Regions from separate parts of the Kineococcus anabasis genome, predicted to be linked through region 2. Evidence: riboswitches for the same ligand, from Rfam matches in the RefSeq annotation. Region 2 holds a riboswitch; the other holds the start of a gene.
The links. A riboswitch is a leader RNA that binds a small molecule or an ion and turns the genes downstream of it on or off. The one in region 2 is predicted to bind thiamine pyrophosphate.
Positions count from the first base shown of each region.

Region 1 (3,387 bases), on a different contig from region 2:
GTGGGGATGTTGGGGTTCTCGTTGCCCGCCGGGCGGGCGCCCACGGTGCCGGTGACGCGCACGCAGTACTCGTTGCGCAGGTCGTGGGCGCCGCCGCGCTCCAGGACCTCGTCGCGCACCACGACCTGCACGACGCCCGAGGCGTCCCGCAGGTCCAGGAAGGCGACCCCGCCGTGGTCCCGGCGGCGTGCCACCCACCCGGTGAGGGTCACGGTGGTGCCGGCGGCGTCGGCGCGCAGGGTGCCGGCCTCGTGGGTGCGGAGCACGGGGGCTGTCCTTCCGTCGGGGTGGCGGCCGCGTCGGTGCGCCCGGCCGCGGGGCGATCCTACGGACCGGCCGGTCGGGGCGCGTCGTTCAGGCGGGGGCCGGCGCCGGGGCCTCGCGCAGCCGCCGCGCGAACTCCGCGGCCGCTGCTCCCGGGTCGTCCGCCTCGGTGAGCGCCCGCACGACGACGACCCGGCGGGCGCCCGCGTCGAGCACCTCCTCGAGGGTGCCCAGGTCGATCCCGCCGATCGCGAACCACGGCGTCGCGGTGCCGGTGGCGGCGGCGAGGCGCACGAGGTCCGTTCCCACCGCCGCGCGCCCGGGTTTCGTCGGCGTCGCCCACACCGGTCCCGTGCAGAAGTAGCCGACCTGCGGGTCGGCGGCCGCCCCGCGCGCCTGCTCCGCGGTGTGGGTGGAGCGGCCGAGCACCACGTCCGGCCCGACGACGCGGCGGGCCGCGGCGGGCGGCAGGTCGCGCTGGCCCAGGTGCAGGACGTCCGCGCCCGCGGCGAGGGCCACGTCGGCGCGGTCGTTCACCGCGAACAGGCGTCCGTGCCGGCGCGCGGCGGCGGCGAACACCTCGAGCAGCTCCAGCTCCTCCGCGGCCTCCAGGTCCTTCTCCCGCAGCTGCACCACGTCGACGCCGCCGGCCAGGACCGCGTCGAGGAACTGCTCCAGGTCGCCCTGGCGGCGGCGTGCGCCGGTGCACAGGTACAGGCGGGCGTCGGCGAGGCGGACGGCCGCGCCGGCGGCGGGGGTCGTGGGCACGGGCGGGAGTCTGCCACCGGTGCGCGCCGGGGCCGCCCGGCGGCCGGGCGCCCGCGTGCGGGCCGGGGCGCCGCGGACCCGGCGGGTATGGTGAGGCCGACCACGGGAGCCCGTGCAGCGGGCTGAGAGGGCGAGCGGACTCGCCGACCGTCGAACCTGATCCGGGTCGTGCCGGCGAAGGGAGTGCAGTGGAGTCCTCGCGCGCCGGCTACGACCTCGCCGTCGTCGGGGGCGGCGTCATCGGCCTGAGCTGCGCCTGGCGCGCCGCGCAGCGCGGCCTGAGCGTCGCCCTGGCCGACCCCTCCCCCGGCTCGGGCGCCTCGCACGTCGCGGCCGGGATGCTGGCCCCCGTCACCGAGCTGCACCCCGGCGAGGAGGACCTGCTCCGGCTCAACCTGGAGGCCGCGCGCGGCTACGCGCTCTTCGCGGCGGAGGTGGAGGCCGCGGGCGGTACCGGCGTCGGCTACCGGCGCTGCGGCACCCTCGCGGTGGCCCTGGACCCCTCCGACCGGGCCGTGCTCGCCGAGGCGCAGGACCTGCAGCGCTCCCTGGGCCTGACCTCCGAGCGCCTCACCTCCCGCGAGTGCCGCAGGCTGGAGCCGCTGCTCTCCCCGGACGTCGCGGGCGGGCTGTGGGTGGAGGGCGACCACCAGGTCGACAACCGCCGGCTGCTGGCCGGGCTGCGCGCCGCGTGCGCCGCCGCCGGGGTGCGGGTGCACGCGCAGCGGGCCGCCGTGCGCGTGCGGCAGGGCCGCGCCGTGGGGCTCGACCTGGCCGACGGCACGGTCCTGGCGGCGGAGCGGGTGCTGCTCACCGCCGGTGCCGCCGCCGGGGAGGCGCCCGGGGTGCCCGCCGGCCTCCTGCCGCCGGTGCGCCCGGTGAAGGGGCAGATCCTGCGGCTGCGGACCCCCCCGGCGCTGCGGCCGGTGCTCTCGCGCACCGTGCGCGGCGTGGTGCGCGGAGCGTCCGTGTACCTCGTGCCGCGTGAGGACGGCGAGCTCGTCGTGGGCGCCACGTCCGAGGACCGCGGGTTCGACGAGACCGTCACCGCCGGGGGCGTGTACGAGCTGCTGCGCGACGCGCAGGCGCTGCTGCCCGTGACGGCGGAACTGGAGCTCGCCGAGACCGCGGCCCGCTGCCGCCCCGGCTCACCGGACAACGGCCCCCTCGTGGGCGAGGGCGCCCTGCCCGGCCTGCTGCTGGCGGCCGGGCACCACCGCAACGGCATGCTGCTGGCGGGGATCACCGGGGAGGCCGTCGCCGCGCTGCTGGCCGGGGAGGCGCTCCCGGACGTGCTGCGGCCCTTCTCCCCCGCCCGCTTCGGCGTGGGCGCCCCCGAGCCCGCCCTGCGCTGAGCGGCCGCGCACCCCGCGACGAGCAGCCCCGCGACCAGCACCGCGCGACCAGCACCGCGCGACGAGCACCGCACCAGAGGAGAGGACGCCATGGACACCCCCACCGCCGACGCCCCGGCCGCCGTCGGGTTCCGGCTCAACGGCGAGGACGGCAGCGCCCCGGCCGGCACGAGCATCGCCGACGTCGTGGCCCGCCTGCTCCCGCCCGGCGCCAGCACCGACGGCGTCGCCGTCGCCGTGGACGACGAGGTCGTCCCCCGCGGGCACTGGCAGCAGCGGCGGGTGCGCCAGGGCGATCGCGTCGAGGTCCTCACCGCGGTGGCGGGGGGCTGAGCGTGACCACTGAGCTGACCGGCACGGGCGGCCTGACCGCGGCCACCGGGGACCCGCTGCGCATCGCCGGGCAGGAGTTCTCCTCCCGGCTCATCACCGGCGCCGGTGGCGCGGCGAACCTGGACGTCCTGGAGCGCGCCCTCGCGGAGTCAGGCACCGAGCTCACCACCGTGGCGATGCGCCGCGTGGACCCCGCCGCCCGCGGGTCGCTGCTGGACGTGCTGCGCCGCCTCGGGGTGCGGGTGCTGCCCAACACCGCCGGCTGCCGCACCGCCGGGGAGGCGGTGCTGACGGCACGCCTGGCCCGCGAGGCGCTCGGCACGGACTGGGTGAAGCTGGAGGTCGTCGCCGACGAGCACACCCTGCTGCCGGACCCGGTGGAACTCCTCGACGCCGCCGAGGCGCTCGTGGCCGACGGCTTCACCGTCCTGCCCTACACCAGCGACGACCCCGTCCTGGCCCGCCGCCTGGAGCAGGCCGGCTGCGCCGCCGTCATGCCGCTGGGCGCCCCGATCGGCACCGGCCTGGGAATCCTCAACCCCCACAACATCGAGCTGATCGCCGACCGCGCAGGGGTTCCCGTCGTCCTCGACGCCGGCATCGGCACGGCCTCCGACGCGGCGCTGGCGATGGAGCTGGGCTGCGACGCGGTCCTGCTGGCCTCGGC
Region 1 is NZ_BAAIHU010000001.1:579,386-582,772, forward strand. It holds gene aspS (aspartate--tRNA ligase) at 1-266, opposite strand, end outside; gene thiE (thiamine phosphate synthase) at 355-1,032, opposite strand; TPP riboswitch at 1,125-1,232, shown strand; gene thiO (glycine oxidase ThiO) at 1,221-2,387, shown strand; gene thiS (sulfur carrier protein ThiS) at 2,478-2,720, shown strand; gene ACYQBY_RS02635 (thiazole synthase) at 2,753-3,387, shown strand, end outside.
Region 1: linked by a shared signal. The riboswitch ahead of thiO (glycine oxidase ThiO) and the one ahead of ACYQBY_RS19265 (ECF transporter S component) in region 2 are both predicted to bind thiamine pyrophosphate.

Region 2 (3,387 bases):
GCCCGGGCAGTCCCGGCAGCCACACCCCCGCGGCGGTCAGCGCCGCCGCGTTCCCCCGCAGCACCGCCCCCGCCGGGCCGGACGCCAGCAGCTCCCCCGCGGCGTCCAGCGCCACCACCCGGTCCACCGCGTCCGCCCAGGCCCCCACGTGGTGGTCCACCACCACGAGCGTGCGGTCCCCCGCGACCTCCAGCAGCGCGTCCCGCACCAGCGCCGCCGTGGCCGCGTCCAGCATCGAGGTCGGCTCGTCCAGCAGCAGCAGCCGCGGCCGCAGCGCCAGCACCCCCGCCAGCGCCAGGCGCTGCAGCTCCCCACCGGACAGCTCCGACGTCGAGCGTCCCGGCCCGTGGGGGAAGCGGGCCGCCCGCAGCGCCCCGGCCACCCGCTCGGAGATCACCTCCCGCGGCAGGGCCAGGTTCTCCGGGCCGAACGCGGTGTCCCGCCCGGCGCTCGCTGCGACCACCGCGTCCAGCGGGTCCTGCAGGACCAGGCCCGCAGCACCCCGGCGCACCGGCGCCCCGTCGAGCAGCACCTCCCCGGCCGCGTCGCCCTCGTGGTCGCCGAGCAGCCCGGCCAGGGCCCGCAGCAGCGTGGACTTGCCCGCCCCGCTCGGCCCCACCAGGAGGACCCGCTCCCCCGGTCCCACGTCCAGGTCCACCCCGGACAGCACCGGCCGCGCCGCGCCGTGCGGGTGCCACGTCAGGCCCCGCACGCGCAGCGCGGCGCCGCCGGTGCCCCCCCGGGCCGGGACGCCGGGCACGGTGGGCGTCAGGCGCCGGTGCGGGCGCGGCGTGCCTCCGCCCCCGCGGGGAAGGAGCGCAGCGCGCCTGCGCGGGCCAGCGCCCGCACCAGCGCGGACCCGCCGAGACCGGCGACGACGGCACCGGAGACGGCGAAGAACAGCAGGTACAGCAGCTTCCACGTCCAGGAGTAGTCGGCGACGTAGGAGTGCCACTCCCAGGCGGTGACCTCCAGGGTCGCCGCGGCCACCCCGGCGAGCACCGCGACGGCCGGGCCGAAGCGGCGCCAGAGCACCGCGGCGACGACGATCTCGACCCCCAGGCCCTGCAGGAACCCGGAGATGAGGACGTTCGTGCCCCACACGTTGCCCAGGAGCGCCTCGATGGTCGCGGCCAGCACCTCCACGAACAGCGCGGCACCGGGGCGTCGGATGACGAGGGCACCGACCACGGCGGGCAGCAGCCAGACGCCGGCGACGATCGCGGTCACCGGCGGGAACAGCGCGGTCAGGGTCGGGGAGAGGGCGTAGTAGAGCTGGTCCCAGCCCCAGAACACGACACCGAAGGCGGCACCGAGCATCGCGGCGGTGGTCAGGTCGACCGTCCGCCAGCGCGTCAGCGGCCGGCGCGCCAGCACGCTGCCGCCGTCGGCCTCCCGCTCCACCGGCGGCGTGCCCGCCCGGCCGGTCTGGGGGGTGTGCGCGGTCATGACATGTCCTCCCGGTACACAGGAGGGGGACCGGGTGCTCTCCGTGAGCCCCGGTCGAGACGGCCCGACTCCCTACGCCGGTGCTAACCGGGTCAGGTTCGAGGGTCTGCGGTCTCCCGCACTCTCAGCGCCCCGCGGCGCTCCCCTGTCGTGCTGCTGACGGTACCGGACGCCGGGCCGGTCCCGGCGTCCCGCGGTGGTGGCGGGACGGCACCGGCCCGGACCTGCGAGGCTGTGCCCCGTGCTGCTGCGAGGCTGTGCCGTGCTCCTGCGAGGCCGTGCCGTGCTCCTGCGAGGCTGTGCACCGTGCTGAGGATGCTGCGCGACCCGGACACCGGCGGACCCTCCCGCGGGGTGCGGCTCGTGGCCCTGGTCGTCGCGCTGGGCATGCTGGCGCTGTCGGCCACCGCGCTGGTGCCGGTGCTGCGCTGGCTCGCCGATGTCCTGTAGGGCAGGGTGCGGACCATGAACGCGATGTTGTGGAAACTCCTCGGGACCGGTGCCGCCGTCGGCGCCGGCGCCCTCGCCAACGCGGTGACCAAGCGCGGCTGGAAGCTCGCCACGGGCACCAACCCGCCGGACAACCCGGAGGACCCGGACGTGGGCTGGAAGGAGGCCGTGCTGTGGGCGCTGGCCTCCGGTGCCGTCATCGGCATCGCGCGGCTGATCGCCGAGCGGCAGGCCGCCGCCTACTACCGCAAGGCCGTCGGCGCGCGCCCGCCCGGCATGGGCCACGGCCCCACCTGATCCACCCGGGCGGCGTGCCCGGTGGCGGCCCCGCCCCGCCGGGCACGCCGCTCAGGCCGCCGAGCCCTCCGTGACCACCTCCACCGAGGTCATGGCGCCGCTGAGGGCCGCGAGGTACACCCGGGACACCTCGTACAGCTCGTGCCCCGCGGCGCTGACGCCCGCCGGGTCCTCCTCCTCGTACGCCAGGACCGCCGCGAGGGCCCGGCCGGCCGGGCCCTCGTGGTCCAGCAGCGCCGCCCGCACGCTCGGCGCCACCCCCGTCGTCTCGACCAGCTCCCCCGCCCCGACGCCCAGCACCTTCGACACGCCCGACAGCAGGCCCACGGTGTAGGCGACGTCGACGTCCTGCCGCACCAGGCGCGCGCACGCCGCGGCCCGCGCCAGGACCAGGACGAACTGCTCCCGGTCCGAGCGGGCCACCCCGCCCAGCAGCAGCAGCACCACCCAGGAGCACAGCTGCCGGCGCCCCAGCAGCGCGATCGCCTGCCGCAGCGAGGTGATCTCCTGCACGGTGCCGTGCGCGGCGGAGCGCACCGTCCGCAGCACCCGCACGCTCAGCCCGGGGTCCGACGCGACGAGCTCCTCGATCTCCTCGATGGGCGCCTCCTCGCCGGTCAGCGCCCGCACCAGCCGCAGGCACACCACCTGCGAGGGGGACAGGCTGGTCCGCTCCAGCGTCACCGGCCGCTGCAGCAGGAACCCTTGGAAGAGGTCGACGCCGAGGTCGCGGCACGCCGCGAAGACCGCCTCCTCCTCGATGCGCTCCACGACGACCTGCGCCTGCGGGTTCAGCTCCCTCGCCAGGCGCAGCACCTCCTCGAAGGACTCCCCCGTCGCGGAGTGGTCGATCTTCACGTAGGACGCGAGGCGCACGGCGTCGAAGCGGTGTTCCTCACCGGCGAAGTCGTCCACGGCGATGCGGTAGCCCTGCCGTTGGAGCTCCCGCAGGCCCTCCAGCACCTCCTCGTCGACGGTGATGTCCTCCAGCAGCTCCAGCACCACCTGGCTGGGTGTGCACGGGATGGGCAGCTCCCCCGTGAAGAAGCCCCGGGTGAGGTTGATGAACAGGGGCATCGAGCCGGCGATCTGGTCCACCCCGAAGTCGCCGAACGTCGCGCTGATCACCTGGGAGGTGGCGCGGTCCTGCTGGTCCTGGTCCGTCAGCCCCGCGTGCTGCCCGCCGTGCGC
Region 2 is NZ_BAAIHU010000012.1:158,879-162,265, forward strand. It holds gene ACYQBY_RS19260 (ATP-binding cassette domain-containing protein) at 1-760, opposite strand, end outside; gene ACYQBY_RS19265 (ECF transporter S component) at 769-1,449, opposite strand; TPP riboswitch at 1,502-1,606, opposite strand; gene ACYQBY_RS19270 (hypothetical protein) at 1,765-1,899, shown strand; gene ACYQBY_RS19275 (DUF4235 domain-containing protein) at 1,915-2,196, shown strand; gene ACYQBY_RS19280 (EAL and HDOD domain-containing protein) at 2,248-3,387, opposite strand, start outside.